DNA from 3 places in the Collimonas sp. PA-H2 genome. Region 2 is predicted to be linked to each of the others. Evidence: predicted binding sites of a transcription regulator. Region 2 holds the regulator's gene; each other region holds the start of a gene.

Region 1 (10,704 bases), 230 kb from region 2:
CGCCCATGACAAAAAGCTGCTCGCCAAAGCCATCGGCCTCTGGACCGCCGCCGGCGGGGTTTCTATCGCTGCCGGCCCGGTAATCGGCGGCCTGCTGCTGGCGACCGCCGGTTGGCGCAGCATCTTCCTGGTCAATCTGCCGATCTGCGCGCTCGGCTTTTTGCTGACCCTGCGTGTGGTGCCGGCGATCGCCGCCAGCTCGCATGCGCGTTCCTTCGATCCGTTCGGGCAGCTACTGGCGGTCATCGCGCTGACCGGGCTGGTCGGTGCGGTGATTGAATTCCATCCGCTGGGCATGCAGCATCCTCTGGTGATCGCCGGCTTCTGCATCGCCCTGGTCGCCGGCGCCGCCTTCATCATGGTCGAGCGCAAAGTGCCGCATCCCATGCTGCCGCTGAATTTTTTCCACCAGACCAGCTTTACCGCGGCAGTGCTGTTCGGCGTGCTGGTGAATTTTTCCTATTACGGCGTGATCTTCGTCATCAGCTTTTATCTGCAGAAGGTGCAGAACTACAGCGTGCTGCAAGCCGGGTTGGCATTCCTGCCCCTGACCGGCACCTTCATATTCTCGAACCTGGTCAGCGGCTGGCTGATCGGCAAGGGCGGCATTCGCCTGCCGATGGTGCTGGGCGGCCTGATCGGCGCCTCAGGCTATGGCTTGTTAGGCAGCATCGGCGTCGCCGAGCACGCCAGCTTCCTGCACATGCTGCCCGGCTTCGTACTGATCCCGGCCGGGATGGGGCTGGCGGTGCCGGCCATGACCACGTCGATCCTGTCGAGCGTGGAGAAGAGCAGGGCCGGCACCGCTTCGGCGGTATTGAATACCGCAAGGCAGGTCGGCGGTGCGGTCGGCGTCGCGGTATTCGGCGCACTGGTGAGCGATGGCGCGGCCGGCGACATGAGCAGCGGCGTCAGGATCGCTCTGGCGACAGCGACTGTGCTGTTGTTGATTGCGGCAGGGCTAGGTTACCTGGTCAAGCCGAAAACCTCAGCGCAGTAAGCGGCGCTTTGTTGTCGGTTTATTTTTTTGCAAAAAAAATGTCATGGCTGCCTGAAAGCGCTCCTACAATTGCAGATCTCGCGGTGCCTATAGCGAGCTGTTTTCACCAAGGAGCCATGAATGAAGAAACGCCAGTTCATATCAACCGCTGCCGCCTCCATTGCGGGGGCTTTTGGAGTGTCTGCGCTACCGGTATTCGCGGCTGCCGGCACGGCATCGGATGTCAAATCCTCCGGCCCGGCCGTGCTGACCATCGCCGGCGCCATCGAGCGCAGCAACCGCGGCCCGGTCGATGCGGTGATCGACCAGATGCTGCACAAGCAGAACGTGCAATTCAAGCGCGCCTTCGCCTTTGACCTGGCCGCGCTCGACAAGCTGCCCGCGGCGACCATCAAGCCGACGCTGGAATACGACGGCAAGCAGCACCAGCTGCGCGGCCCGCGCTTGACCGCGGTGCTGGACATGCTCGGCGCCAGCAAGGCGGCGGATACCCAGATCGTGTTCCATTCGGTCGACGGCTATATGCCGCAGCTCAGCTTTGCGCAGCTACGGAAATATGACTACATCCTGGCCACGCAGATTGACGGCATGCCGCTGTCGATAGGCGGTTTTGGCCCCATCTTCGCCATTTATGACGCCGACCGCATTCCGGAACTGGCGCAAAAGCCGCTGGCTCAGCGGTTTGCGCTGTGTCCTTGGGGTTTGTACTGCATTGAGGTTGTAACTGGTAAGTAACGCGGCGTCTTGGCACAAGCAATATGTCATTGCAAGACCCCATGGTTTCCTGTTCAACAGTATTCGACGGCGCCTGATTTGACAAATTGCTAAGGCGGCGATAGATTGCTGGCCTTGTACTCACTTCTTTTTTCATACAACGTAGGTTGACGGAGCAAATATGTCTGGAATCTCCTGTGGGATATTCAATGATTTGTATCTCAGGCTGGCTGAAAAAATCGCACCTAAGACCCTGCTGGACATCGGCGCGGGACAGGGGAAATACGCTGAGTTGACACGACAGGCAGGCATCCAGCCGCATATGACCGCCATGGAAGTTGTGCCCGATTACGTTGAGCGTTTCGGATTGCGCGAAAAATACGACGAAGTCTTGATTATGGATGCCGCGCAGATGGTGATCGACAGCTCGTGCAGAAATCGTTTGTACGACATCGTAACGATCGGCGACTGCATCGAGCATATTCCCAAATCGCAGGCGCTCGACCTGCTGAATTTCCTGGCTTACCGTAGCGCCTACACCATCGTGATCGCCCCGGAATTTCTGTACTACGATGTCAGCGGGATGGAGCATTCGGAAGCGCATATCTCGGTATGGTCCGAGTACGATTTCCAGTGGCACGCCCGCTGGGCGTTCATGCGCAGTGAATTCATGCAGATTTTCATATTGCGTGGTTATCAGCCTCATCCGGTATCGCTGGAGGAGCTGGTTGGAAATATCAATACCAAACCGGTTTTCGTACACAAACAAGATGGCAACGTGCATAAGGCCGCCCACCTTGAACTGCGGGTGCGGGCACGCGCCGAGCTGGTCGACGGGGCGCCATATACCTTCAGGAATGCTTGAGCGAGGAACGGCTGTGAGCAACGAGACCCTCGCATGTTCCATTGCCTGATGGCTTTTTGGAAGTCGCCGAGGCGAGGCACCATGGGCGCGCAGGGTCAAGCCTTGCAGTGACACATGATGTTCGATTGTCAGGTGCACATTCGCGGAATCTGATTTCAGGAATGAGTCATTGCACCCATGATTGAATTTGCCGTCCGATCCGGCACGAAAGATAAATTGCGGGGGATTTGATTTTTTCCGATACCCGCAAGTACAAATTGCTATGATGTTGCAATATTCTTTCGATCATAGTCAATGAATCCAAGCCCCGTTTCCTTTCATTCGATCCTGCTTACCGCCGCTGGCGATGAAATCCTGGAAAACCATCGCGCCTATTGCCGGCTGCATGGCTACGCTCATGCCACGCACGCGATCGCCAGCCCGGACAATGGCGCTCGTACGCTGCTGCTTTACAAGTACAGTCTGATTCGAAAAATCCTGACCTCGGCGCCAGCGGACACGACCCTGATTTTTGCCGATGAATCGGCGGCCGTTTACATGCCGCTGCCGATCCAGGAAGTGATCGGCGATGCAGCACAGTGGTTCGCACAGTGCGAATTCCATGATCACCCCGAGGCCTGCTTTTTCGTCATGAAATCCGGCCCGCAGGCGCTGCGCCTGGTCGACGGCGTCCTGGATCAGATGCGCAACATCCCGGACAAGGGGGCGGACCGCTGGAATCATTCTGAACTCGCAGGCATCTCGGCCCAGCCTTACGATCAGCCTGTCGGCGCCGTCAATCGGCCCATCCTGCTGTTCACGCCATTCGGCCATCACTTGCCGGAGCTGTCCGCCTTTGTACTTTCATTCAATCCTAGCGCTCATCAAAACACGCATGATGCCCGGGTGGTCGCGATATTCGTGCGCTATCTCAACGAAGTGCGCGCGCGTAATGGCGTACTCTTCGACGATATTGACACCGACCTTTCGGTGAAACCGGCGCATGAAATCGTCAATCCGGGGAAAGCCGTTGCGCTGGTGACATGCTATACGCCGAATATTGCTCCATACGCCCTCATTTCGGAGCGCAACATCACGGCATATTGCCTGCGTCATGGTTATTCTCACTATATCTATAGGGATCTGCCGCAGGATATGGGGAAGCAAGTCAGCGGCAACTGGATCAAGGCGGCCTTGCTGCTGCGCCATTTCGACGAACACGAGCAGGTGATCTGGGTCGATGCGGACATCCTGATACACGACCTGGCGCGACCGCTGGCGGCTATCACGCAAGGCAAGCCGGTGACGCTGGCGCGCGATGTCTCCGGCCATGCTTTCAATAGCGGCTTCATGGTATTCGGCAATACGCCGGCCTGCCGCGCCTACCTGGAGCGGGTGCAGTCATTGATAGACGCCGTGCCTGACAAGAGCGGCGTCTATGCGTCGGGCGGCGATCAGCGTTTTTTCATCTCGGCGTGGGAAGAAGCAGGCGGGGCGGCGGCCATGCCGCTGTCGGACTGCGTGTCCTTCAATTCGCATCCCGCGCTCTACGATGCCGACAGTTTCATGCTGCATTACATGGGCTACCCCGACCGCTTGCGGGCAGTGGTGATGCGCAACGATGCCCGGCGCGCCGCGCAGCGCACAGTCGCCGTGCCGGCATCGGGCGAGCAATCCGTCTTCATCCAGACGGAAGGACGGCATGGACGCTTTTTCGTCAACCGCAACGATACGCATGTGGGGCGCAGCCTGCAGACCTATGGCGAATGGTCGGAGCCGGAGGTTGCGCTGTTCCAGCAAATTATCAGAGCGGGAGACGTCGTGATTGAGGCCGGCGCCAACCTCGGCTCGCATACGATTTGCCTTTCCAGGCTGGTCGGCGACGGCGGCAGCGTCATTGCTTTCGAGCCGGCGCGCCATACTTTTCAGTTGCTGTGCGCCAACCTGGTCGCCAATGGCTGCATCAACGTCATGGCTATGCAGAAAGCCGTCGGCGCTGAAAGTGGCGAGGTCGAGTTTCCGCTGCTGGATCCACGCCAGGGATGGAATTTTGGCGGCGCCTCGCTGAAATGGCCGTGGGCAGATAAAACGGAGCGTATACCTTGCACGACAGTGGATGCGCTAGAGCTGGAGCGGCTCGATTTCATCAAGGCCGACGTCGAAGGCTACGAACTTGAACTGCTGGCCGGCGCCGGCGCATCCATCTTGCGCCACCGCCCGATGGTGTACGTGGAGATCAACAATACCGAGGTGCGGAATCAAGCCGTCGACAAGTTCGAGAAACTGGATTACTCCTGCTGGTATTACATCACGCCTCTCCACAGCCCCGACAATTGGCATGGACATGAGCACGATATATTGAAGGGTTACTCATTCGATATGGTTTGTGTGCCGAATGAACGGTTCGAAGTGAGCGGCATGCTGCGCGCCGGCATCGATGACGATGTCGTGAAATATCCGGAGGGACAGATTCAATGGATAACGTCTGACTGGCGGCTGGCTCGTATTTCCCGCCGATAGCAGGCGTCGCGCCAACTAATTTGTAAGCATGCAAGCAATCGATATCTGGCCATTCTCGCGACTGCCCGCGAAAACTAATCGTTGTTGAACAGCTCTCCCTGGACAATTGCCGGAGCGCTGTCAGCAAGTTCTTTCCGCGACAGCGCTGTAACCCGCACTCCCAGCAAGCGCAAGCGCCGGTCCAGGGTAACCCGGCGCAGGCATTCCCCCGCAGCCTGGCGGATTGTCGCCGCATCATCAGTGGCATCCGGCAAGGTCAGATCCCGCGTCACGCCGCGGAAATCAGAAAACTTCAATTTGATCCCTATGGTGCGCCCGACATAGCCTTTGCGCTGCAGATCGCCGGCAAGGCGTACGCAGAGATCGGTGAAGATGGGCGTGAGCGTATCGCGGTCCAGCTTGGCGTGCAGGTCCCGTTCAAAGGTCGATTCGCGGCTGATCGACTTGGTTTCCGAACTGGTGACTACCGGGCGCTCATCCAGGCCATGGGAAATGCGCATCAGCCATTCGCTGTAGGTGCGCCCGAAATGGTCTTGCAGCAGAGCCGGGTCGGCGGCAGCCAGGTCGCCGATGGTATGTAGTCCAAGCGCGCTCAGCTTTTCCGCCGCCTTGGGGCCGATGCCGTTGACCTTTTTCGCTGCCAGCGGCCAGATGCGGGCGGCGATGTCGGCCTCGGTGATGATGGTGATGCCGTCCGGTTTTTCCAGCTCCGAGCAAATCTTGGCCAGCAGCTTGTTGGGGGCGATGCCGATCGAGCAGGACAGGCCGGTGGCTGCGCGCACGGCGTCCTTGATGCGCTGCGCCAGCGGCCGGATTGCTTCCTCGTGCTCGCTGAGGTCGATGTAGATTTCGTCGATGCCGCGGTCTTCTATCAGCGGCGCAATCGCGGCCACCGCGTTCTTGAACAGCCGCGAGTAGTGGCGATAGGATTCGAAATCGGTAGGCAGCAGGATGGCGTCCGGCGCCAGCTTGGCGGCTTTCATCATGCCCATCGCGGAAAACACGCCGAGCGCGCGCGCTTCATAGGTGGAGGTGGTGGCGACGCCGCGGCCGACGTAGTCGCGCAGCTTGTGGAATTGCAGTTTGCCGTCGGCGCCGGCCGTGGGCTGGTGGCGCGAACCGCCGCCGATGACGACCGGCTGGCCGCGCAGCTCAGGATAGCGCAGCAGCTCCACCGACGCGTAGAAAGCGTCCATATCCAGGTGTGCGATACGACGAATTGCTGCTTCCATGGGGCATGTGAAATGTAATATTCGATACGGCCATAGGATAGCACTACTGTATGTAAATACAGTGTGCAAAGTCAGTTTTTTTGTTCTGTTTTGATGTTGTTGCAAATACGGCAACTTTAGAGTAACGGGCTGACCAGGCGCGCCACATGGACCAGCACCCGGTACGGATAATGCAGCTTGGCGTAATCGGCGACGTCGATTTCTACGCCTTGGGCGAAGTCGGCCTGCAGCATGGTTTCGACCTCGCCGGCAAATGTGCTGTCGATGTTGAGGGAGGTGATTTCAAAATTCAGCCGTAGCGAACGGTTATCCAGGTTCATGCTGCCGACCGAGGCGGTGTCGTCGTCGATCAGCATCACCTTCTGGTGCGTGAAGCCGGGTTGGTAGCGGAATATGCGCACACCGGCGCGCACCAGTTCGTGTGCGTACAAGGTCGATGCCAGGAACACGGTACGATGGTCGGGAATGGCGGGAATCAGGATGCGCACGTCGACGCCGCGGAACACCGCCAGCTGCAAGGCGGCGTTGACTGCCGAGTCAGGCACCAGGTAGGGAGTGGTCAGCCACAGCCGGCGGCGCGCGGCGTGGATGGCCTGGATGAAGAACAGTGAACAGGTTTCCTGGGCATCGGCCGGGCCGGTGGCGGCCACCAGGCTGGTGGCCTGGCCGTTGGCCGGGCGCGGCGCCGACAGCTTGAGCGGCTGGCCGGTGATCCATTGCCAGTTTTCGTCGAACGCCAGCTGCAGATCTGCCACCGCCGGCCCCTGCAGTTCCATATGGGTGTCGCGCCAGGGCGCCAGCGGCGGCTTGTGGCCGAGATATTCCTCGCCGACATTGAGGCCGCCGACAAAGCCGCGCCAGCCGTCCACCACCACCACCTTGCGGTGATTGCGGAAGTTGAGCTGGAAGCGGTTGCGCCAGCGGCGCGTGGCGAAACGATGGATCTCGACGCCGCCGGCGCGCAGGATGGCGCCATAGGAAGCAGGCAGATCGTGGCTGCCGACGCCGTCGTACAGCACGTACACGCGGACGCCGGCGGCAGCGCGTTCCAGCAGCGCAGCCTGCAGTTTGCGGCCGAGCTCGTCGTCGTGAATAATGAAAAACTGCACCAGCAGGTAGCGCTCGGCGCTGGCGATAGCGGCGAAGATCGCCTCGAAACTGGCGGCGCCGTTGACCAGTAGGCGCAGGCGATGGCCGCTGAGAAAGGGCACGCCGAGCATTTTGCTGATGGCCTGATAGCGCTGGGCGCCGGGGTGCGGCGGATATTCCGCCGACAAGGCCAGCTGGGCCGGATCGTCCAGCTGCTGCAGGCGCGCCTGGCGCGAGTGATGTAGTTCGGCGTACCCGGAAAAGCGTTTGCTGCCGAGGAACAGGTAAGGCAGCAGGGTGAAGTAGGGCAGCAGCACCAGGCCGAATACCCAGGCCACCGCGCCTTGCGGCGTGCGCGTATGCATCAGGGCATGGATGGCGGCGACGACGCCGGCGGCATGCAACAGCAGAACGGTGGCGGAAACCAGTGCAAACGGCAAATGCGGCATTCAGGCGACTCCGGATTTGTGGGGCAGCTTGCATCTTAGCCAATAATTGACGAATTGGCGCTTATAACTCCCTTAGGCTCCCTTATTTCTTTGCCTGCATCGCAATCCGCACCGCCAGGCCGGCCAGTACCGTACCCATCAGCCAGCGCTGGATCAGCAGCCAGCTCGGGCGGCCGCCGAGGAAACCGGCAATGCTGCCGGCCGCCAGCGTCACCATCGAATTGACCGTGATGCTGATCAGGATCTGGACCACACCTAGTCCCAGCGACTGCACCAGAATGCTGGCGCCGTTCGGATCGATAAACTGCGGCATCAGCGCCAGGTACAACAGGGCGACCTTGGGGTTGAGCAGATTGGTGAACAAGCCCATGAAAAACAGTTTGCGGTTGCTGTCCATCGGCAGGTCGCGCACTGCGAAAGGCGAACGGCCGCCCGGTTTGACCGCTTGCCATGCCAGATAGAGCAGGTAGGTCGCGCCGCCGAAGCGCAAGACATCGTAGGCCAGCGGCACCGCAAATAGCAGGGCGGTGATGCCGAAGGCGGCGCACAGCATGTAGAACACGAATCCGGCGGCGACCCCAGCCAGCGAAATGAAGCCGGCTTTCGGCCCCTGGCAGATCGAGCGCGAAATCAGGTAGATCATGTTGGGACCTGGCGTCAGCACCATGCCGAAGGCGACCAGCGCAAAACCCAGCAGTAAATTAAGATTCGGCATAGATGATTCGAAGAGAGATAGGGTGAGGTCCGCATCGGGCCAGGCCCCGTATTCTGACGTAAAACCCGTGCGTCTGCATAGCCGGACTTGGCGCTTCTCTGTTTGATAGTATGATCGTTTAGCCAAGTCCCGCAAAAACACAAGGAAGCAACAGATGAAGCTATTACGAGTAGGTCCCAAAGGGCAGGAAAAGCCGGCCATGCTGGATAGCGGCGGCAAGCTGCGCGATCTGTCCGGCGTCGTCGCCGACATCACGGCGCGGCAGCTGACGCCGGCCGGCCTGGCGCAGCTGCGCGCGATCGATGCCGCCAGCCTGCCGGAAATCAGCGCAGCCGGCCGCATCGGTGCGCCGTTCACTGGCCTCGGAAAATTCATGTGCGTCGGCTTGAACTATAGCGACCATGCCGCCGAATCTGGCCTGGCGGTGCCGGCCGAGCCGGTGTTGTTCAACAAGTGGAACAGCTGTTTCGGCGGTCCCAACGATCCCATCGTGATGCCGAAGAATTCGCTCAAGACCGACTGGGAAGTCGAACTAGGTGTGGTCATCGGCAGCAAGGCGCGTTACGTCGAACTGGATCAGGCCTTGTCGCATGTCGCCGGCTATTGCGTCGTCAACGATGTGTCCGAACGCGAATACCAGATCGAACGCAGCGGCACCTGGGACAAGGGCAAGGGCTGCGATACCTTCGGTCCGGTCGGCCCCTGGCTGGTGACGGCCGATGAAGTCGGTGATCCGCAAAATCTCTCGATGTGGCTGGAAGTCAACGGCAAGCGCTTCCAGAACGGCAGCACCAGGACCATGATTTTCAACGTCGCTTTCCTGGTCCACTACATCAGCCAGTTCACCACGCTGTACCCGGGCGACATCATTTCCACCGGCACGCCGCCCGGCGTCGGCATGGGCCAGAAGCCGCCGCTGTATCTGAAGCATGGCGACGTCGTCAGGCTGGGTATCGATGGCCTCGGCGAGCAGCAGCAGACGGTGCATGCCTGGGACGAGAGCCTGCTGGATTGATTGATTCATACGGCGGGCTTCACTCGTAAACGCGCTATGGCGTAAGATTTGGCCGTTGTCCATTGTTGTCCGCTGTTGTTCGCCGTTTTTGCTCAGTAATAATTGGTTCTAGGAGAATGCCAATGTCTTTCGATGTCGATCTGTTCGTAATTGGAGCGGGTTCCGGCGGTGTGCGCGCCGCCCGTTTTGCCGCCGGTTTCGGCGCCCGTGTCGCCGTAGCGGAAAGCCGCTACCTGGGCGGCACCTGCGTCAATGTCGGCTGTGTGCCAAAGAAGTTCCTGGTGTACGGCGCCCATTTCAGCGAGGATTTCGACGTCGCTTCCAGCTTCGGCTGGACTGCCGGCAAGCCGCAATTCGACTGGGCTGCCCTGATCTCCAACAAGAACCGCGAAATCCACCGTCTCAATGAAGTCTACCGCAGCCTGCTGCAGGGCAGCGGCGTCGCCCTGCATGAAGGTCATGCCAGGCTGGTGGACGCGCACACGGTCGAGATCAACGGCGAGCGCATCAGCGCCGCCAATATCCTGGTCGCCACAGGCAGCTGGCCGCAGGTGCCGGAAATCCCGGGCAAGGAACATGCGATCACTTCCAACGAAGCGTTCTTCCTCAAGCAGTTGCCGCGCCGCGTGCTGGTGGTCGGCGGCGGTTATATCGCGGTCGAGTTCGCTTCGATTTTCCATGGCCTCGGCGCCGAGACTAGCCTGCTGTACCGCGGCGACCTGTTCTTGCGCGGCTTCGACCAGGGCGTGCGCCTGCATCTGAAACAAGAGTTCGAGAAAAAGGGTCTGGGCCTGCAGTTCAATGCCGACATCGCGCGCATCGACAAGCAGCCTGACGGCAGCCTGAAGGTAACACTGAAGGACCAGCGTGTGCTGGCAGCCGACTGTGTGTTTTATGCTACCGGACGGCGTCCGATGCTGGACAACCTGGGCCTGGAAAATGTCGATGTGGCGCTGGATGAAAAAGGCTTCATCAAGGTCGACAGCGAATACCGCAGTTCGGAGCCGTCGATCCTGGCCCTGGGCGACGTGATCGGCAAGGTGCAGCTGACGCCGGTGGCGCTGGCCGAGGGCATGGCGGTGGCGCGCCGCTTGTTCCGTCCGGAGGAATATCGGCCGGTGGACTA
Region 2 (10,704 bases):
CAGCCGCCGAACAAGGTGCCGAGGCTGATCGCGCTATAGCAGGAAATAATCACCCACCATGGCGGCAGAGCATCGCTGGCTTGCGAAAATCCGGTGGCGATCAACAGCATCCAGATGATGCCGATGGTCTTTTGCGCATCGTTGCCGCCGTGTCCCAAGCTATACATGGAAGCTGACACCAGCTGCAGGCGGCGGAACCATTTATCGACCTTGCGCGGCGTCGAACGCACGAAAATCCACGACACCAGGACCATCATGATGGAGCCGAACACGAAGCCCAGCAGCGGCGACAGCACGATGAAGGCTATCGTCTTGATGAGGCCGGCCGAAATCAGCGATCCGGTGCCGGCCTTGGCCACCGCGGCGCCGACCAGGCCGCCGATCAAGGCATGCGAGGAAGACGATGGAATGCCGTAGTACCAGGTCAGGATGTTCCAGCAGATTGCCCCGACCAGCGCGCCGAAGACGACGTAATGGTCGACCACATTGGGATCGATGGTGCCCTTGCCGACGGTAGCGGCGACATGCAGCTGGAATACCGCAATCGCGATGAAGTTGAACAGCGCAGCCATGGCCACCGCCTGCTGCGGCTTGAGGACGCCGGTGGAAACCACGGTAGCGATCGCATTGGCGGCATCATGGAAGCCGTTCATGAAGTCGAACACCAGCGCCAGTGCAATGAGGAAGACGAGAACGTAAATACTGATTTGAAGAGTGTGCATGAGTAGCCAGAGTGGTTTTTTAGGATTACATCGATGCGGCAGCGGCGTTCGGCCGCTGCCGCCCTACTCTGCATCAGGCATTTTCGACGATGATGCCTTCGATGATGTTGGCCACATCTTCACAGCGGTCGGTGACTGTTTCCAGGAGTTCGTAGATTGCCTTGAGCTTGATCAGCGTGCGTACATCAGGCTCGTCGCGGAACAGCTTCGACATGGCGGCGCGCATCACGTGATCGGCATCCGATTCCAGGCGGTCGATCTCGACGCAGATAGCCAGGATCTCGCGCGAGTTGTCCATATTGTGCAGCAGGCCTACGGCGGCCTTGACCTTCTCGGCGCAGCCCAGGCACAGCTCGGCCAGGCGCTTGGCTTCAGGCGTGATGGCCTTGATGTCGTACAGCGAGATGGTCTGCGCCGCATCTTCCAGCAAATCGAGAATGTCGTCCATGCGGGTGATCAGCTGGTGGATGTCGTCGCGGTCGATAGGCGTAATGAAGGTCTTGTGCAGCATGTCGATGGCATGATGCGTGACCTGGTCGGCCTGCTTTTCAATGCCTTCGATCGCGTGCACGCGGATTTCCAGATCGTCGAAATTAGTCATCAACGCCACCATTTCTTTGGCGCCCTTGACGCATAGCTCCGCATGCTGATTAAAGAGCTCAAAGAATTTGCCCTCGGTGGGCATCAATCGTCCAAACATGTTTTATTCTCTCTGTTGAGGGTTAAGCTAAATCTGAAACTACAACTACGCTTACATTTAAACCAAGGATATTAATTTAAAGCAAACAATGTCACGAAACTGAAATATATCAGGCTCGCTCGACCAGCGCTTAGCAGGTTTTTGTAAATTTTTCGTTAATGCAACAAAATCAGCAACGGCAATCAATCGCCGCCGTAAGGCGCGTCCAGATTGCCGACATAGTTGTCGAATTTCGTGTATTGCCCGAGGAAGCTGAGGCGCACGCTGCCGATCGGGCCGTTACGTTGCTTGCCGATAATGATTTCCGCGGTGCCCTTTTCCTGCGAATCGGGGTTGTACACCTCGTCGCGGTAAATGAACAAGATAACGTCGGCATCCTGCTCGATAGCGCCGGATTCGCGCAAGTCGGACATGACCGGACGTTTGTTGGGGCGTTGTTCCAGCGAACGGTTCAGCTGCGACAGCGCGATCACCGGGCACTGCAGCTCTTTGGCCAGGCCCTTCAGGTTACGCGAGATTTCAGAAATTTCGGTGGCGCGGTTTTCACCGGCGTTATTGGCCGACATCAGCTGCAAATAGTCGATGATGATCAGTCCCAGCGTGCCGCACTGGCGCGACAGGCGGCGCGCGCGGGCGCGCAGTTCGATCGAGCTGAGCGCCGGCGTTTCGTCGATGAATAGCTGGGCGTCATTCATCTTCTGGATCGCATGGGTCAGGCGTGGCCAGTCCTCGTCATTGAGGCGGCCGGTACGCAAACGGTGCTGGTCGAGCTTGCCGACCGAACCCAGCATACGCATGGCGAGCTGGGTGCCGCCCATTTCCATTGAAAAGATCGCCACCGGCAAGCCGCTGTCGATCGCCACGTTCTCGCCGATGTTGACCGAGAACGCGGTCTTACCCATGGACGGCCGTCCCGCCACGATCACCAGGTCGCCCTTTTGCAGGCCGGAAGTCATCTTGTCGAGATCGATGAAGCCGGTCGAAACACCGGTGATATCGCTCTGATTGTCGCGATTGTAGAGCTCGTCGATACGCTCCACCACCTGCGTCAGCAGCGGCTGGATTTCCTGGAAGCCCTGGGCGCCGCGCGCGCCTTCTTCGGCGATCGCGAAAATCTTCGATTCCGCCTCGTCCAGCATCTGCTTGACTTCCTTGCCCTGCGGGCTGAAAGCCTGGCCGGAAATTTCATCGGCCACGGTAATCAGTTTGCGCAAAACGCCGCGATCGCGCACGATCTCGGCGTAGCGCCGGATATTGGCCGCCGATGGCGTGTTTTGCGCCAGCGCATTCAGGTAGCTCAGGCCGCCGACTTCTTCCGCCTTGCCGGTGCCGCTCAGCGATTCAAAGACCGTGATCACGTCAGCCGGCTTGCTGCCGTTGATCAGCTTGACCATATGCTGGAAGATGATCCGGTGATCGTAGCGGTAGAAATCGTCGGCATTGACGAAGTCCGCGATCTTGTCCCACGCCGCATTATCCAGCAGCAATCCGCCTAAAACGGACTGTTCTGCTTCGATCGAATGGGGTGGTACGCGGAGGGAATCTAACTGCGGATCGGACGGTGCTTTAGAAGGTGCTTTCATGGCGCGAATTATACCTGCTTCTTATAAGCGTCTTGCTGCACTGCCAGAAAAAGGACGTAAAAAAAGCCGGGAAAAACCGGCTTTTTTTACTGCAATGATTTTTTTGCCAACAACGTATTAAACGTGTTCGCCGATCACTGCGATGACGATGTCAACAACGACGTCAGTGTGCAGAGCAACTGCAACAGGATGTTCGCCAGTCGTCTTCAGCGGGCCGTTCGGCAGGCGAACTTGTGCTTTTTCAACTGCGAAACCTTGCTTGGTCAGCGCTTCAGCGATGTCGAAGTTGGTCACGGAACCGAACAGACGGCCGTCAACGCCCGATTTTTGCGAGATCTGAACAGTCAGGCCGCTCAGTTTTTCGCCCTGGCCTTGAGCCACAGCCAGCTTGGCTGCTGCCGCTGTTTCCAGGTCAGCGCGCTTCGCTTCGAATTCAGCGATAGCAGTTGTGGTAGCACGACGTGCCATACGTTGCGGGATCAGGAAGTTACGCGCGTAACCGTCCTTGACGCGAACAACTTCGCCCAGATTGCCGAGATTAACGACTTTTTCCAACAGAATAACTTGCATATTTTTCTCCTATTTCAAGTCGTCAATTAAGCGTTGTGCAGATCGGTGTATGGCAGCAGCGCCAGGAAACGTGCGCGCTTGATCGCAGTGTCCACTTGACGTTGATAGATTGCCTTGGTGCCGGTCAGACGTGCTGGCATGATCTTGCCGTTTTCCTGAACAAAATCCTTGAGCGTGTCGACATCCTTGTAATCAACGCTGGCAACGTGTGCAGCGGTGAAACGGCAGAATTTCTTGCGCTTGAACAGCGGGTTTTGTTGTTGACGCTTGTTTTTCAGTTTGCTTTTATCGAACTTTTTACCGAATGCCATTTTTGGCTCCTGTATCTAAAATAATTAATCTGCAATTTCCGCTATGTTCTCTAGGAACCATCTGCTTCCATTGCAGCGAAATCCGTGATGTGAAATACCAGACTCCTGCCGTTGCGACTCTTGCGCGCCATAAAACCGGTAAACCAGAAGGTGCCTCCCAATGGCGCCTGACTGAATCTTCCTGAAATCTCGCCGACGGCTAGCGCGGCGATTTCAAATTCGATCAAACGCTTTATTCCTGCTTCAATCGGCTCCGAACGGTGCTGCAGGTTTGCAGATACGATCGGAATGCCTGCCGGTGTATAACGTATGACTTCACGTTCGGCAATTTCGGCAACCAGCTGAAACACGTTATTGGCTTGGCTCACTCCTGATGGACTCGATGGCTATAAGAATGCTGGCGGGGAAGATAAATCAGGCTGCCGGCGCTTCAGTGCGATGGCTCTTGGCAGCATCTTCCTTCTGCACAGCCTTCATCATTGGCGAAGGACCTGTTTCGGCCTTCTTCAGCTTGACGGTCAGATGACGCAATACCGCATCATTGAACTTGAAGCCGGTTTCGATTTCAGCCAGAGTTTCGCTGTCGCACTCGATGTTCAGGCAGACGTAATGCGCTTTTGCCAGTTTCTGGATCAGGTATGCCAGTTGACGGCGGCCCCAGTCTTCCACGCGATGTACAGTGCCGCCACGTGTAGTGACGATACCTTTGTAGCGTTCGATCATTGCAGGCACTTGCTCGCTTTGATCTGGATGGACGATAAATACGATTTCATAATGACGCATGTAAGCTCCTTTTGGACTGATTGAAGAATCGCCCACCTCGGCGTCAAGACGAGTGTGGGAAGAGGAAAACCAGCAATAGTACGCGCAATTGCAACAAAACTCAATGCTTTCAGGCGCCTGCGGCCACCTAAGCATAAGTAAGTGGCTAAATCGCATCAATTTATCTTGCATTTGCACAAATACTGTACAAAAATACAGACTGTTGATATACACAGCACAAATGCAGCGCAACGCGCTTATGCCCTTCTTGTCGCTTTGTGCTTCTATCTGAATTGGATAGCCTCGGCTGTCAAACCTTGCCTTCAAACACTTATGATTAAACTGACCGCCCGCCAACAGCAAATCCTCGACCTGATCAGGGACGCCATCGAAAACACCGGCTTCCCGCCGACGCGCGCGGAAATCGCGACCGAACTCGGCTTCCGTTCGGCGAATGCGGCAGAAGAACATTTGCAGGCGCTGGCGCGCAAGGGCGCCATCGTGATCGCCCCCGGCACCTCGCGCGGCATCCGCCTGACGGAAACCACGCTGCGCAGCCAGGGCACGCAACTGGCGCTGCCCCACCCGGCCCTGATGCAGCTCAGCCTGCCGCTGGTCGGCCGCGTCGCCGCCGGCTCGCCTATCCTGGCGCAGGAGCACATCCAGGCCAGCTACAACGTCGACCCTGCCCTGTTCAGCGCCAAGCCGGACTATCTGCTGAAGGTTCGCGGCATGTCGATGCGCGACGCCGGCATCCTGGATGGCGACTTGCTGGCGGTAAAGAAAGCCGACAGCGCAAGAAATGGCCAGATCGTCGTGGCCCGGCTCGGCGACGATGTCACCGTCAAGCGCTATCAGAAAACCGGCTCGGTAATCCAGCTGCTTCCCGAAAACCCGGATTTTGAACCTATTGTTGTCAACGCCCAGGAAGACTTCGCCCTGGAAGGCCTTGCGGTCGGCCTGCTGCGTAGCTGGAACTAAGGAGCAACAAAAAAACACGGCCGGACCTGCCGCAGCGGCAGGCCCCAGTCCGGCGTCAGGAGCGGTCGAGCCGGCGCCGCTTGGTCAGTATCTGACTGGCGATGCCGCGTAGGATATTGACCTCTTCGGTTTCCAGCTGAGCCCGTGAAAACAGCCGTTTCAGGCGCGGCATCAATTTTTTCGGGCTGGCGGGATCGAGGAATTCAATTTCGATCAAAGCCTGCTCCAGATGCGCAAACATGCCGTCGATGTCGGTCAGGCTGGCGGCATTGCCCTGGAAACCGATCTCGCCGGCCCCTGCGGGTGACAAATCCTCGCCGGCGGCAACCCGGCATTCATAGGCCAGCACTTGCACCGCTTGCGCCAGATTCAGCGACGAGTATTCTGGATTGGCAGGAATATTCAGCAAGACATTGCACTTCTCCACTACTTCGTTGGGCAAGCCGTAACGCTCGCTGCCAAACAATACCGCGGCATTGAGGCTGACATCGCCTGCAAGCTGCGCCGCCAACGCGCGCGGCGCAGTCAAGGGCGGCGAGAATTCGCGCAAGCGGGCGCTCAGGGCGGCGGCGAAATTGCACCCCTCCAAGGCCTGCTCAACGCTGTCGACGATTCGCGCCGAAGCCAGGATATCCTGTGCGCCGCTGGCGAACGCCACGGCTTCTTCGCGCTGCAGGACGTCAGGAAAACGCGGATTGACCAGGACCAGCTCGGAAAACCCCATGGTTTTGATCGCGCGGGCGGCAGCGCCGACATTGCCGGGACTGCTGGTTTCGACCAGCACGAAGCGCAGCCGCTGAAAAAGAGACGTATCGATTTTCGCCGAATTCATTTGTGCCCTCCACTCAAGCGACGAGCGCTATCAAACGAAAGAAAATCTGTGTTCATCTGGCCTTTCGGGTAAAAGTAAGCGTTCAATTAAGCAATCTAGGTTTAAAATAGCGCCATAACGCAGATTTCTGCGACTAAAAGCTGCTTATTTATCAAAATAAGTATCGGATAGGCGCCGGAAAGTCCGCATCGTTCATTATTATCAATCAATAGGCGGTTCTGTTCCCGGTTGGCACAGTGCCGCCATTTTAACGGAACCCGATCATGCATCCAATGCTCAATACGGCCATCAAGGCCGCACGTCGCGGCGCCGCGGTTATCTCGCGCGCCTCTTTCGACCTCGATTTGCTGAAAGTCACCAAAAAGCAGCACAACGATTTCGTCACCGAAGTCGACCAGGCTGCCGAAGCCGCGATTATTGACGTATTGAAGAATGCCTACCCCGACCACGCCATCCTGGCCGAAGAATCGGGTGCTTCCGCCAACTTGCACGACGACAACGAAAACGTGTGGATCATCGATCCGCTCGACGGCACCACCAACTTCATCCACGGCTTCCCGCAGTATTGCGTCTCTATCGCCTTGCAGCATCGCGGCCAGATCACCCAGGCCGTGGTCTACGATCCAACCCGCAACGACCTGTTCACCGCCACCAAAGGCTCCGGCGCCTACCTGAACGACAAGCGGATCCGCGTCGGCAAGCGCGACAAGATCGCTGACGCCCTGATCGGCACCGGCTTTCCGTTCCGCGTAACCGACGGCCCGGTCATGGACGAGTACATCAAGATGTTCCGCGTGATGACCCAAAGCTGTGCCGGCCTGCGCCGTCCCGGCTCCGCTGCACTCGACCTGGCCTATCTGGCGGCCGGCCGCCTGGACGGCTTCTTTGAAAAAGGCCTGAAACCTTGGGATATCGCTGCCGGCTCCCTGCTGATCAGCGAATCGGGCGGCATCATCGGCGACTTCAGCGGCGAGTCCGATTACCTGTACAAGGGCGACGTGCTGGCCGGCAGCCCTAAGGTGTTCGCACAAATGGTCAGCCTGCTGTCGCCATACGCAACAAAATAAGAACTTGCCGATGACAGCAAGCAACGCCGGTTCTTGCTGTCATTCTGGAAACTGGTACTTTTGTCAGTTCAACTGCGCGGCCGACAGATTACAATGCATGCGCAACAACCTCATTGGACACTCTTAACGACCATCTCTCAACCCGCAGGAGAGCAACATGGCAGTCAAAGCTATCCCCGACGGCTACACCAGCGTCACCCCCTATCTCGCCATCGACGGCGCAGCCGCAGCACTCGAATTCTATAAAAAAGCATTCAATGCAGTAGAAATACTGCGCATGGAAGGCCCCGACAAAAAAATCGGCCACGCGGAAATACAGATCGGCAACGCGCGCATCATGCTGGCGGATGAATGTCCGGAAATGCTGATCCGCAGCCCCAAGTCGCTAGGCGCAGCGGGCATGAGCATCATGCTTTACGTCGACAATGTCGATGTCACCTATCCCCAGGCAATTGCTGCCGGCGGGATAGAAATCAGGGCGCTGCAAGATCAGTTCTATGGCGACCGCTCCGCTACCCTCAGGGACCCGTTCGGCCACGTCTGGACCGTCAGCACCCATATCGCTGACTACTCCGAAGAAGAGTTGCGTGAACGTGCCGCTGCCGCAATGAAGTAAGCTCCTGCCGACTGCCAGGCGCGCCCGGCCTTGCTCTGCAAGCGGCGCGCCGGCGGTCATTTTGCTCCGCCGCCCGCTGAATACAGCGGAAACGCTTGCCTGTAGCGCGCCGTTGTTATACTCTGCGGCGACACAGCAAATTCTCCAGTCAAATACTGCTGTCAAGGATGTTATCGGACCCGGGAGCGTATTCCTCGGTCAGGGTGGCTCCAATCTCCTCTAATCCCGTTTGCCTGCGACTGGCGCCTCACAAAAGGCGACAGGCCGATATTATTCTATTGAGTTGTCATGTCTTTTTCTGAACTCGGCTTGTCCGAAGCCATCGTTCGTGCCGTAACCGAACACGGATACACTACCCCTACCCCGATCCAGACGCAGGCGATTCCTGCCGTGCTGGCAGGAGGCGATTTGCTGGCAGGCGCCCAGACCGGCACCGGCAAGACCGCCGGCTTCACCTTGCCTGTACTGCACCGCCTGTCGACCTCGGCCACCAATCCGACCGGCAGCCAGCGCCCGATCCGCGCGCTGGTGCTGACGCCGACCCGCGAGCTGGCAGCCCAGGTCGAGGAAAGCGTGCGCCTGTACGGCAAATACCTGAAGCTGACCTCGGCCGTGATTTTCGGCGGCGTCGGCATCAATCCGCAAATCAAGCTGCTCAAGCACGGCGTCGATATCCTGGTGTGTACCCCGGGCCGCCTGCTGGACCACATGCAGCAAGGCACCGTCAACCTGAACCACGTTGAAATCCTGATCCTCGACGAAGCCGACCGCATGCTGGACATGGGCTTCATCCGCGACATCAAGAAGATTCTCGCGGTACTGCCGAAGAAGCGCCAGAACCTGCTGTTCTCCGCCACCTTCTCCGACGAAATCAAGATCCTCGCCGACAATCTGCTGAATTCACCGGCCATGATCGAAGTGGCGCGCCGCAATTCGACCGTGGAAGTGATCCAGCAAAAGATCCATCCGGTGGACCGCGACCGCAAGCACCCGTTGCTGGCGCATCTGATCAAGACCCATCAATGGTCGCAGGTGCTGGTGTTTACCCGCACCAAGCACGGCGCCAACAAACTGGTCGAGCAGCTGGAAAAAGACGGCATCAGCGGCATGGCGATCCACGGCAACAAGAGCCAGTCTGCGCGCACCCGCGCGCTGGCAGAGTTCAAGGACGGCAGCCTGCAAGTGCTGGTAGCGACCGACATCGCCGCCCGCGGCATCGATATCGACCAGTTGCCGCACGTGGTCAATTACGACCTGCCTAACGTGCCGGAAGACTACGTGCACCGGATCGGCCGTACCGGCCGTGCCGGCGCTACCGGCGAAGCTGTGTCGCTGGTATGCGTGGACGAACACCAGATGTTGAAAGACATCGAGAAGCTGATCAAGCGCGAACTGCCGAAAGAAGTGATTGCAGGCTTCGAGCCGGATCCTAACGCCCGCGCCCAGCCTATCCAGCTGCGTAGCGGCGGCGGTGGCGGCCAACGTGCCGGTGGCGGTGGTGGACGCGGCCGTTCGCCCGGTGGCGCGCCAGGCGGCGCCAAGCCCGCCCAGGGACCATCGCGTGGCCACGGCGGCGGCAACGGTTCGCAGGCACGCCCGGCGGCGCCACGTCGCTCCGGCGGACGCGGCCGTTAAACCGGGTTAAATCCAGGCAAGCCGGCGGCGCCAGATTCGGCGCCGCCGGAAACACCCAACAAGATGACATGTGACAATCGGGCCCGACCAGCAGTTGCGGCCGGATCAAACCTGCTTCCGGCCAAGCCGGCCATGCAGCGTTACGCTGCCCTGTCTTGAGCGCCATCCGCCACGGATCTGGCACTGTCATAACATCCCCCATTAGTTCAAGCAATTAAACAACCCCTCGTGGATAGTGGTTGTCGTCGCCGGCAGCGTCGCCTGCATCGGCCTTGCAACCGACAACGCACTGTAGAACGTCGCTATCGGGGTTTGCGGCGCCAGCGGCGTACGGCAGGCCCAAGTCCGCGCATCTATCGTCACCTTGCCGGTAGCGTCATCGATCTCCGCATTGCTGCCAGCGAAAGTCCAGATGCATTCGCCGATGAGGCTGTCGGCCTGCCGTACCGAACAGCGGTAGCGCAGAGCCTGCAGGTTGCTGAATTCGCCTTCGCAGAAGGTGTCGCCGCAGACGTCGTCGAAATCCCTCACCAGGCGCTGCTCAAGGCCATGGAATGCATCCCAGCCCTGTTCCGGGCCAGGATAATTGACCGCATCGACATATTCGGACGTTGCCATGGCAGGTGAAGCGCCAAGACTCAGGGCGAAAACGATCACGGGCAAGGCCGCAGGAAAAAAACTGTCGCGCAGGGCGTTCTTATAATCATTCCCGGCACGGCGCAAGGCTTCCGATTTTGTGGCTGTGAACGGATTGGTTAAAGCATGCATGCAATTCTCCTCGATGACAGATGACCATTAAGGCGCCGGGGCGGATATGCGGCGCCGGATATTTGGCAACAGAGAGATGCCAATAACACAATCATAATGTCGGCCAGAAGCGAACCGCTCTAAGCGTGCGCCTAACTTGCTTGAAGATTTACCTGCG
Region 3 (10,704 bases), 340 kb from region 2:
ATCGAGGTCAGCGACAGCGAACGCGCCAGGTCGCGCGCCAGGCCGACGATCTGGCTGCCCTTGACGCCGGTCGCCGGCTCGATTTCATAACGCGTGATCACCGGCCCCGGATGCGCCGCCACCACCGTCACCTGGACGCCGAAATCGGAGAGTTTTTTCTCGATCAGGCGGCTGGTGAACTCCAGCGTTTCGACGCTGACGGTCTGCTGCGCCGGCGGCGCTTCATCCAGCAGCGACAAAGGCGGCAGGTTGGTGTCGGGCAGGTCTTCAAACAGGGCGCTCTGTTTTTCCTTCTGCACCCGCTCGGATTTCGGCACCGCGACGATCTGCGGCTCGATGCGGATCGGCGGCGCCACCACGATCTTGGCGCGCTCCTGCACCACCACCTCTTCGCGCTTGACGGCAGCGACCTGGCCGACCTTACGGTCCTGGCGCGCGATGTAGAAATTCTTCAGCCATAGCACACCGTTTTCGATGCCGGCGCCGATGCGCTCCGCCACCGTCAGCCAGGACATATGGAAAAACAGGCTGATGCCGAGCGCAAACAACAGCAGCAGAAACAAGGTGCCGCCGGTGAAGCCAAGCGCATTCTGCGCGCCGCTGCCGATCAGTTGGCCCAGCACGCCGCCCGGCGCGCGCGGCAGCTGCACATGCGCCGCCAGCCATTGCATGCGGGTATATTCGAGGCCCAGGCTGCCGACCAGGATCAGAACGAAGCCGGCGCCACGGATCAAACCTTCGTGGCGATGTTCGGGCTCGGCGTTTTTCTCCACCACGAAGCGCTGCGAAATACGCCGGTAGCCCTGCCACAGGGTGCGCAGCAGCAGCGCGCACCACCACCAGGCAGAGGCGCCGAAGACGAACAGCATCAGGTCGGACACCCAGGCGCCGACACGGCCGCCCCAGTTATGCATGCGCGGCACCAGAGCGCCATGCGACCAGCCGGGATCGGACTTGGAATAGGTGGCGAAAATGATGAGCAGATAGGCCGTGATGACCGCATAGATGATCCAGCGCGCTTCATACAACAGCCGCACCAGACGGCTTGGCAAAGGCGCCGCGTCCTGCGGTTTGGCGTTGCGGGTATAGGCTTGGCTTGTTCTAGTCATAAATCCGGTTGATGTTGCTTTAGTGTTGCTTCTTGAAAATGGTTTAAGACCTTACATCTCGCATAAGTTCCATGGATAAACCCTGCTTCAATCATGCATGGCAAGTTGAAATTATGCACCCAATACCTATATATATAACCAGTGTTTGATGTTTCCAGTTGCAACATGCGTAAAAAACAAGCCTGGCGCGTGCGAATTTTGATGCGCCGCACACGTACAGCGGCTTGCTCGACTATAATCTTACCGAGTTTTTGAGCGCCATTTGATGATCTTGACAATATTTATCCGCCACAAGCGTGCATAAAACGGCATTCTTCAAATCCAGGACGCTCCCGACATTTGTTACCTAAGGCCTTCTTCCATGACTACTACCAAACCCGCCAAGCACGCCCATGTACTGATCCTCGGCTCCGGACCCGCAGGCTACAGCGCCGCCGTCTACGCCGCGCGCGCCAACCTGAAGCCGGTGCTGATCACCGGCGTCGAGCAAGGCGGCCAGCTGATGACCACGACCGACGTCGAAAACTGGCCGGGCGATCCGCATGGCGTACAAGGCCCGGAACTGATGCAGCGCCTGCTCAAGCACGCGGAAGAATTCAACACCGAAATCATTTTTGACCACATCCACACTACCAAGTTGTCGGAAAGGCCATTCCGCCTGCTCGGCGACAATGGCGAATACACCTGCGACGCCCTGATCATCGCCACCGGCGCCTCGGCCCAGTACCTCGGCCTGCCGTCGGAAGAAGCCTTCATGGGCAAAGGCGTTTCCGCCTGCGCCACCTGCGACGGTTTCTTCTACCGCGGCCAGGAAGTGGCCGTGGTCGGCGGCGGCAATACCGCTGTGGAAGAAGCACTGTATCTGTCCAACATCGCCAGCAAGGTCACGCTGATCCATCGCCGCGACAAGTTCCGCGCCGAACCGATCCTGGTCGACCGCCTCAACGCCAAGGTGGCGGAAGGCAAGATCGTCATCAAGTACAACTACACGCTGGACGAAGTCACCGGCGACGCCAGCGGCGTCACCGGCATCAACATCAAGTCGGTAGCCGACGGCAGCATCACGCCGATCACGCTGCACGGCGTTTTCATCGCCATCGGCCACAAGCCCAACACCGGCATTTTCGACGGCCAACTGGAGATGCATAACGGCTACATCAAGACCAAAACCGGTCTCGAAGGCATGGCGACAGCGACCAGCGTGCCGGGCGTATTCGCCGCCGGCGATGTGCAGGACCATATCTACCGCCAGGCCATCACCAGCGCCGGCACCGGTTGCATGGCAGCGCTGGATGCACAGCGCTTCCTGGAAGACTAAGGTTCACGGGTGGGCACGATGTGCTCACCCTACTCGCTGATGGCGGCGGCGCTGCTTATTGCCACTACCTCGCCACCATCGTCAGTTTGCTGCACACCGCCGCCTTTCACTATTAGCAGACGCACATATCATGGCCGGCCCGATCAAAGACTTCAGCGCCCTCAAATCGCTGCGCAAGGAAATCAAGGCGCAGGACGAAGCACGCCAGGCCGCCGCGGCTGAAGCCAAACGCCGTGAGCAGGAAGCGCGGCGCGACGCCGACATCTTCCGCAGCAGCATCGGCAACGTCAAGCCGCTTGCCGTACCGCCCAAATTCACGCCCGCTATCCCGCGCCCACTGCCGATAGCCCGCCAGCACATCGCCGACGAACAAGCCGCGCTGGAAGAATCTCTGTCTGACGATTTCAACATCGAAACCCTGCTCGACACCGATGACACGCTCAGCTTCGCCCGTAACGGCATCGGCCCCGATGTCATGCGCAAGCTGCGGCGCGGCCACTGGACCATCCAGCAGCAGCTCGACCTGCACGGCCTGCGGCGCGAAGAAGCGCGCGAAGCCCTGGCCGAATTCCTGCGCCTGGCTGCCAAGCGCGGCTGGCGCTGCGTCCGCATCATCCACGGCAAGGGCCTGGGTTCGATCAACAAGGAACCAGTGCTGAAATCCAAGGTGCGCAACTGGCTGGTGCAAAAGGATGAAGTACTGGCCTTCTGCCAGGCCACCGCGGCCGAGGGCGGTTCAGGCGCCCTGCTGGTGCTGCTCAAAGGCCAGCTGTAAACCTCGCGCCGCCTGCTTGCATAGCATTTCAATCGCGTGACGGGCAGGTTTTAGCCGCCTTATTGCGCGGAAAAGTCAGCCGCATGGCAACCCGCTGCCCCAGCCCCGCTTCGGCCTCCTGCCTGAGCGCCGCCGCCAGGAAATCCGGCGCTGCCCCCAGCGTGACAAAGCCGAATTTGCGGTACAGCGCCTGGCTGGGCGCGAACTCCAGGAAAGTGGTCAGGTATAAAGTCGGAATCGCGCGCGCATTGCCCCAGGCAACGACCGCCGCCAGCAAGGCGCTGCCTATGCCGTGCCGGCCACAGGCAGGCAGGACGTCGAGTTCCGCCAGCACCGCCACCTGGCCATGCATGGCGACGCAGGCAAAACCGAGCACCGTGGCGGCGCTGTCCTTTGCCACCCACAGCATGGCGGCCGCTTGCGCAGCCATGAGTTTTTCAGGCGCCATCGTTTCGCCGCGCAGATGCAGCGGCAGCAACCGTTCAGGGAACAGCCTCGCGGCCGCCCTCTCCACCGCGGCCAAAGCCGCAACATCATCCGCCGCCGCCAATTCAATCCGGTAAGCCGTCACGCCCGCCCTCCATCCACCGCACATATCATCGTTCACTGCTCCACCCGTGCTCGCACCAAGGATCATGGTTAAAACAAATCCATCTGCGGCGTCGGCTTCCGTTCCGAAAGCAGCTGTGGACGCTTGAACTGAGAGCTGTCCAGCTTGGAGAACGAACCGCGCTGGACCAGCCCGCAGCGCGCCGTCGCCTTCTTGTAGCGCTGCCGCAGTAAATCGGCCCAGATGCCTTCGCCGCGCATGCGCGTACCGAAATCCGCATTGTAGTCGGCGCCGCCGCGCATTTCCCGGATATGGTTCATGACTCTTTTCGCGCGATCCGGGAAATGCGCATTCAGCCAATCCTGGAACAACGGATTCACCTCCCACGGCAAGCGCAGCACAATGTAATTGGCGCACACTGCGCCGGCCTCGGCTGCGGCTTCGATAATCCGCTCGAGGTCCGGCTCGTTGATGAAGGGAATCAGCGGCGCGATGCTGACACTGACCGGGATGCCGGCTTCGGCCAAAGTCCTTATCGTGCGCAAACGGCGCGCCGGCGCGGCAGCGCGCGGCTCCAGCGTACGCGCAATGACGGGATCCAGCGTAGTGATGGTGACCGCCGCCACCGCCTGGTTCTTGGCCGCCATCGCCGCCAGCAAATCGATATCGCGCTCGATCAGCGACGACTTGGTTATCAGCGCCAGCGGATGTTCGCAATCGTGCAAGACCTGCAGGATGCGGCGCGTCAAGCCAAGCTCGCGTTCGCAGGGCTGATAGGCGTCGGTATTGACGCCGATGGCGATCGAGGCCGGCACATAGGATGGCGTGGCCAGCTCGCGCAGCAGCAGCTGCGGCGCATTCATCTTGGCAAAAATCCGGCTCTCGAAATCCAGCCCGGGCGACAAGCCCAGGTAGCTGTGGGTGGGCCGTGCAAAGCAATAGATGCAGCCGTGTTCGCAGCCGCGATAGGGATTCAGGGAAACGCCGAACGGCAGGTCCGGCGAGGCATTGCGGCTGAGGATGCTTTTTGCCTGTTCCTCGGTCACGATGGTGCGCACCACGGGCGGCTCGAGCTGCTCATCCTCGCCGTCCCAGCCGTCGTCGAAATCTTCGCGCTGGTCAGTTTCGTAACGGCCTTGCATATTGCTGGTCGCACCCCGGCCTTTGCGCACCACGCTGGCTCCCTGGAAATGCATTACCTGGGCAGGATGTTTCTTTTGCTGATCCGACATCGAAGCACCAATTACTGTATGTATATACAGTATATTAGCGTAAACCTGGCAAATGCAACAGCATGCGGGGACGTCGTGGCGCGGCAGTGTATTCTATCGCCATGGACTCCTTGATAGCCGCCTCCGCGCGCGCCCTCGCTGCCGGCGACATACTCGGCGCCCTCAAGCGCGTCGCCCTGCGCGACGACCCGCCGGCGCTGGCCTTGCGCGGCATCGCCATGGCCCAGCTGGGCGAGCACCCGCGCGCCCGCGAGCTGCTGCGACTCGCCGCCCGCGGCTTCGGCGCCAACGAGGAGCTGGCGCGCGCACGCTGCGTGGTGGCCGAGGCCGAGGTGGCGCTGGCCGCGCGCGACCTCGGCGGCTCGCCGCGTACGCTGACGGCGGCCCTGGCCACGCTTGAAGCGCACGGCGATCACGCCAACGCGTTGCAGGCGCGGCTCATCGCGGTACGCAAACTCTTGCTGCTTGGCCGCCTGGACGAAGCCGAGGCGGCGCTGGCGCCGCTCGATGCGCGCGGCCTGCCGCCGTCGCTGGCGGCAGTGGCCGAACTGGCGGCGGCGGAGCTGGCGCTGCGCTCCTTGCGCATCGTCCCGGCACGAGTGGCGCTAGCCCGTGCGCATGAAGCGGCTGGACACGCAGGCGTGCCAGCGCTGCTGGCCGAGGTGGCGGAAGCGCGGGCTACGCTCGATCGTCCTGCCGCCCGCCGCCTCTGCGCCGACGGCGAGCAAATGCTGCGCCTCGACGAGGTGGCGGCGCTGCTGGCCTCCGACGCGCTGGTGATTGACGCTTGCCGGCGCGGGCTGGGCACAGGCGCTGCGTGGCAATCGCTGGCGCGCCGGCCGGTGCTGTTCGCGCTGGCGCGCGCGCTGGCCGAGGCCTGGCCTGGCGATGTTGGGCGCGTAGCCTTGATCGCCCGTGCATTCGGCACCCGCCACCCCAACGAATCGCACCGGGCGCGCCTGCGGGTCGAGATCGGCCGTCTGCGCGCACTCGTCACAGAACTGGCGCAGATCGAAGCTACCGCGCAAGGTTTCGCCCTCAAACCGCTAGCCGAGCGCGCCGTGGCCGTGCTGGCGCCGCCCATCGATGGCGACCAGGCGGCGCTGGCAGCGCTGCTGGCCGACGGCGCGGCCTGGTCGACCTCGGCCCTGGCGCTGGCCCTGGGAGATAGCCAGCGCACCGTGCAGCGCGCGCTGGCCGAGATGGAAGCCGCCGGACGAGTACGTTCAATCGGGCAGACGCGGATGCGCCGCTGGCTGTCGCCGCCGCTGGCGGGATTCACGACAATCTTGTTACTCCCCACTACGCTGCAGATGGAATAGAGTTGTCTTACGGCGCCGATCCGAGATGCGCCATCAGGAGCCAGCAATGAGCCAAAAAACCAGCAAAGACAAACCCCAGGCGACAGCACACATGGCCGAGATCGTGCGCGAATACGGCCCCTTCGCCGGCGCCGCCAGCATAGCCGGCGTGACCCACGACGGCCAGCGCGTCTGGGCCGCCACCGGCGCCAGGCTGATTGCCTTCGATCCCGAGAGCGGCGAGCCCACGCGCGCGCTAGACTGCCCCTGCGACGCCGGCACCGCCTTCGACGGCAGCCACCTGTATCAGATCGCCGAGCAGCGCATCGACAAGATCGACCCCGCCAGCGGCAAGGTGCTGGCCTCGATCCCGGCGCCCGGCCACGGCAACGACTCCGGGCTGGCCTGGGCCGAGGGCAGCCTGTGGGTGGGCCAGCACCGCGACCGTAAGATCCACCAGATCGATCCGGCCACCGGCGCCATCATCCGCACCATCGAGTCCAACCGCTTCGTCACCGGCGTGACCTGGGTCGACGGCGAGCTGTGGCACGGCACATGGGAAGGCGACGAAAGCGAAATCCGCCGCGTCGACCCTAACAGCGGCGCCGTGCTCGAGCGGCTGGAAATGCCGCCCGGCGTCAACGTCAGCGGGCTCGAATCCGACGGCGCAGGCCTGTTTTACTGCGGCGGCGGCGGCAGCGGCAAGGTGCGCGCCGTGCGACGTCCGAAAGCAGCCGGGTCGTAATCACCGTAGCAGCACATCGAGTTGGACCATGTCTCCGGCGCAGCCGAGGGCCCTCGCACGCCAGTCTGATTCAGGCATTGTCCTGATCAACCCCAATCCAAGGAGCAAGACCATGAAGCTGTACTACATTCCATCCGCCTGTTCGCTGTCGCCGCACATCATTGCCAACGAACTTGGCCTGACCATCGAACTGGTGAAGGTCGACAGCAAGACCAAACGCACTGAACACGGCGAAGATTATCTCGCCATCAATCCCAAGGGCTATGTGCCCGCCTTGCAGCTGAACGACGGTCGTGTGCTGACGGAAGGTCCGGCCGTGGTGCAATACCTGGCCGACCTGAAGCCGGAAGCGCAGCTGGCGCCCGCCAACGGCAGTATGGCGCGCTACCGCCTGCAGGAGATGCTGGGCTACATCAATTCAGAGCTGCACCAGGGCTATCTGCCCTTGTTCTACCCAGAGACCAGCGATGAAGGACGCGCCAATCGCATGGCCCATCTGCGCAAGCACTACGGGCTGATCGACGCCACGCTTGGCTTCACGCCATTCCTGCTGGGCGAACAGTTCAGCATCGCCGATGCCTATCTGTTTGTGGTGACGCGCTGGTCGGCGTTCGTGAACTTCGACCTGTCGCCGTTCCCGCACCTGCAAGCGTTCCAGGAACGTATTGCTACCCGTCCCGCCGTGCAAGCGGCGCTGCATCGCGAACAAACAGCTAACACCTGAACCCTTTTCCATCAGACCAGGAGCAGATCATGAACACCACTATTTCCGAAGCAAAAAGCCATCCCGTCGTCTCCAGCGAGCACTGGCTAAGCGAACGCAAGACGCTGCTGGCGCGCGAAAAGGAATTGATGCGCCTGCATGACCAGGTTGCGACCGAGCGCCGCGCGCTGCCGTGGGAGCGCGTCGAGAAAGACTACGTATTCGACACCGCCGAGGGCCGGCGCACGCTCTCCGACTTGTTTGACGGCCGCCGCCAGCTGCTGGTGCAGCATTTCATGTTCGGCCCGGGATGGGAGCAAGGCTGCCCCAGCTGCTCGTTCATGGCGGACCACACGGATGGCATGAACGTCCACCTGGCGCAGCGCGACATCACGGTGATCGCCATTTCGCGCGCACCGCTGGCCGACATCGAACGCTTTCGCCAGCGCATGGGTTGGCAGTTCAGGTGGGTGTCCTCGCATGGCAGCGATTTCAACCACGACTTCAACGTCAGCTTCACGCCGGAGCAACTGGCCAAGGGTGAGGTCTACTACAACTACGGCATACGGCCTTTCCCGGCCGAGGAGGCGCCTGGCGTCAGCGTGTTCTACAAGGACGACGCCGGCCAGGTTTTCCACACCTACTCGACCTACGGCCGCGGCGTGGAGGTCATGATGGGCGCGTATAACATGATGGACCTCACGCCCAAGGGCCGCGACGAGCGAGATGTGCCGCACAAGATGGAGTGGGTGCGCCACCACGACCGCTACACATCGGGACAGGGTCCCGCGGCCGCTTCCTGCTGCGCTACGCGAACCTGAAGCGCAGGCAGCCTGAACCAGTGAGCAGCTCATGTTGAATCTTTGGCCATGGCTGGCGGTCGCAGGGCTTGGCGCTGTTCACGGGCTAAATCCTGCCACCGGCTGGATGTTTGCCGCCGCCTGGGGCGTGCAGTCGCGCGACCGGGCACAGGCGCTGCGCGCCCTGGCGCCGATCGCGCTCGGGCACGCCGCATCGGTCGCGCTGGTGGCCGCCACGGTAGCGCTCGGCCTGGCGATGGATCGCATCGTGCTGCAAGCCCTGGCGGGCGTACTGCTGGCTGCCGTCGCGATATATCACCTGGCGGGCCGCAAAACCAGGCGAACACGGACGCCGGCAGGTCATGCCGGGCTGGCGCTCTGGTCTTTCATGATGTCCACCGCGCACGGCGCCGGCTTGATGCTGGTGCCGGCGCTCATCCCGCTGTGCATGGCAGACGCGCCGGCACGCGCGATCACCGCATCCGGCTCGCTGACGCTGGCGCTCGCTGCAGTGGGCGTCCACACGGCGGCAATGCTTGCCGTCACCGGCGTGATTGCCTCCGCGGCTTGCCGCGGCTTCGACGCCGGCGCGCGCTTACTGCGCCGCGTGGGCGAGGAAACTGGTGGAGCGTGAAGTACGCAACAACATCGCAAACACCATGACATGGGTCCAAAGCAAGAGGGGAACGCAGACAGTCGGGATAAACCAGGCGGCACGGAGAGAAGAAGTCTCGATGCCTACGCCGATCGCGCCTTGGTAGTAGGCGAACAGCAGATCAGCAAAACCCCACAGGCCGAAGGCCCAGATCGCGATGCGCGCATAGCGCCCTGATCCCATCATCAAGGCCAGCCATGCCAACGCCATCGCAACGAGATCGCCGTACGCCGCGGGTGCGGCGAATCCCACGCCAAGATTTGGATCGACGACGCCCGGCACGATGAAGGCCAAGCCTATGAACCGGAACAGATGCAGATGCAGAATCGGCCGTACCGCCGCGTGCAAGGGCAACTCGCGCATGCGTGGCCAGACATAGCTGAGGCAAACCGCGCCCCACGCGAGCAGACCGAAGGTAACGCTCGCAGCGAAGGGAAGTAAAGTTGCAAGATTTCTGACGGGTTCCATACAAGCCTCCAGCAAAATGTTTTGCGACATGGATCGCAGAGAGCGACGCCTGACCTTGCGTCAGCACCTATGCCTTGCCGTTGTAAGTTGGCGCTTTATTATGACTTGCAAAGTGCAAGTTCATACTTGCATTTTGCAAGTATTTTGGATAAAGTCAAGGAACGGACAGCAAAAAAACCGATTCTGCCCCAGCAACCGTTATCCAGGAACTTCCTTGCCACTCACTAAGCAGGGCGCTGCCCGCCCCCCAAACAACGCGGGCCCGGCTCAAAGCGAGCATCGTCGCTCGGTATGTCCGGTCGCGTGCACCTTGGACCTTTTAGGCGACAAGTGGACTCTGCTTGTAGTGCGAGATCTGCTGAGCGGCAAGTCGCATTTCAAGGAATTCCTCGCCTCGCCGGAGAAAATCGCGACCAATATCCTTGCCGAGCGGCTCACCAGGCTTGCTGCCAACGGCCTGGTCGAACGCTACCCGTCCAGCGATATTGCCGGCAGGGAGGCCTATCGATTGACTGAAAAAGGACGTTCGCTCAGTGGCTTAATGGCCCAGATCAAGGCTTGGGGACTGGGTCACATCGATGGCACTGAAGCACGGATGCGGACGGACAACGAAAATTGATATTTCCCTAATCGTTTCAGCTATCCGCGCGACGATTCGCATGCGGTAAACGCACTTAATAGACAGCCTGGCTAAACGTCCTTCAGACCAAAACGCCACCGCCATCGACCACAATCATCTGCCCGGTGGCAAAAGCGTTGTTCATCAAGTGAAGATAGGTCTGCGCGATATCGTCGGCTTCCCCGACCCGGCCAAGCAGTAGCTGCTCGCCAACGCGACGATACATCGCTTCGCGTTCATTCTCGGGGATGTTGGACCACAGCGGCGTACGCACGAAACCGGGACTGACGATATTAACCCGGATCGGCGCGAGTTCGACCGCGAGTGCCCGCATGAAGCCTTCCATCGCGCCGCAAATGCTCGCACCTGTCGTCCAGCCTTTCTGCGGCCGCGCGCTGGCGATGCCACTGGTGAGCACGATCGATCCGC

Evidence for each region. The regulator LexA, encoded in region 2, represses DNA repair genes until DNA is damaged. The targets are predictions, from matches to a motif close to ACTGTATNNNNATACAGT.
Region 1: a site for LexA is predicted at 6,356-6,373, ahead of dinB (DNA polymerase IV). Genes of this name have one in related genera too.
Region 3: a site for LexA is predicted at 4,998-5,015, ahead of BCF11_RS20865 (PA0069 family radical SAM protein). Genes of this name have one in related genera too.

Annotation. Positions count from the first base shown of each region.
Region 1 covers NZ_PDBX01000001.1:5,096,016-5,106,719, forward strand. The annotation lists gene BCF11_RS23375 (MFS transporter) at 1-1,000, shown strand, start outside; gene BCF11_RS23380 (molybdopterin-dependent oxidoreductase) at 1,121-1,735, shown strand; gene BCF11_RS23385 (methyltransferase domain-containing protein) at 1,896-2,579, shown strand; gene BCF11_RS28425 (FkbM family methyltransferase) at 2,874-5,078, shown strand; gene dinB (DNA polymerase IV) at 5,153-6,310, opposite strand; gene cls (cardiolipin synthase) at 6,427-7,848, opposite strand; gene BCF11_RS23405 (LysE family translocator) at 7,931-8,563, opposite strand; gene BCF11_RS23410 (fumarylacetoacetate hydrolase family protein) at 8,718-9,578, shown strand; gene gorA (glutathione-disulfide reductase) at 9,701-10,704, shown strand, end outside.
Region 2 covers NZ_PDBX01000001.1:4,861,883-4,872,586, reverse strand. The annotation lists gene BCF11_RS22355 (inorganic phosphate transporter) at 1-722, opposite strand, end outside; gene BCF11_RS22350 (DUF47 domain-containing protein) at 796-1,422, opposite strand; gene BCF11_RS22345 (replicative DNA helicase) at 1,605-3,005, opposite strand; gene BCF11_RS28530 (hypothetical protein) at 3,004-3,126, shown strand; gene rplI (50S ribosomal protein L9) at 3,123-3,575, opposite strand; gene rpsR (30S ribosomal protein S18) at 3,602-3,886, opposite strand; gene priB (primosomal replication protein N) at 3,937-4,254, opposite strand; gene rpsF (30S ribosomal protein S6) at 4,301-4,669, opposite strand; gene lexA (transcriptional repressor LexA) at 4,982-5,629, shown strand; gene BCF11_RS22315 (RNA methyltransferase) at 5,685-6,461, opposite strand; gene BCF11_RS22310 (inositol monophosphatase family protein) at 6,725-7,528, shown strand; gene BCF11_RS22305 (VOC family protein) at 7,686-8,144, shown strand; gene BCF11_RS22300 (DEAD/DEAH box helicase) at 8,433-9,779, shown strand; gene BCF11_RS22295 (hypothetical protein) at 9,981-10,547, opposite strand.
Region 3 covers NZ_PDBX01000001.1:4,523,875-4,534,578, reverse strand. The annotation lists gene BCF11_RS20885 (DNA translocase FtsK) at 1-1,109, opposite strand, end outside; gene trxB (thioredoxin-disulfide reductase) at 1,471-2,427, shown strand; gene BCF11_RS20875 (Smr/MutS family protein) at 2,558-3,202, shown strand; gene BCF11_RS20870 (N-acetyltransferase) at 3,231-3,773, opposite strand; gene BCF11_RS20865 (PA0069 family radical SAM protein) at 3,842-4,984, opposite strand; gene BCF11_RS20860 (helix-turn-helix domain-containing protein) at 5,086-6,306, shown strand; gene BCF11_RS20855 (hypothetical protein) at 6,353-7,030, shown strand; gene gstA (glutathione transferase GstA) at 7,143-7,754, shown strand; gene BCF11_RS20845 (thioredoxin family protein) at 7,784-8,554, shown strand; gene BCF11_RS20840 (hypothetical protein) at 8,586-9,167, shown strand; gene BCF11_RS20835 (hypothetical protein) at 9,129-9,656, opposite strand; gene BCF11_RS28520 (winged helix-turn-helix transcriptional regulator) at 9,673-10,275, shown strand; gene BCF11_RS20825 (SDR family oxidoreductase) at 10,358-10,704, opposite strand, start outside.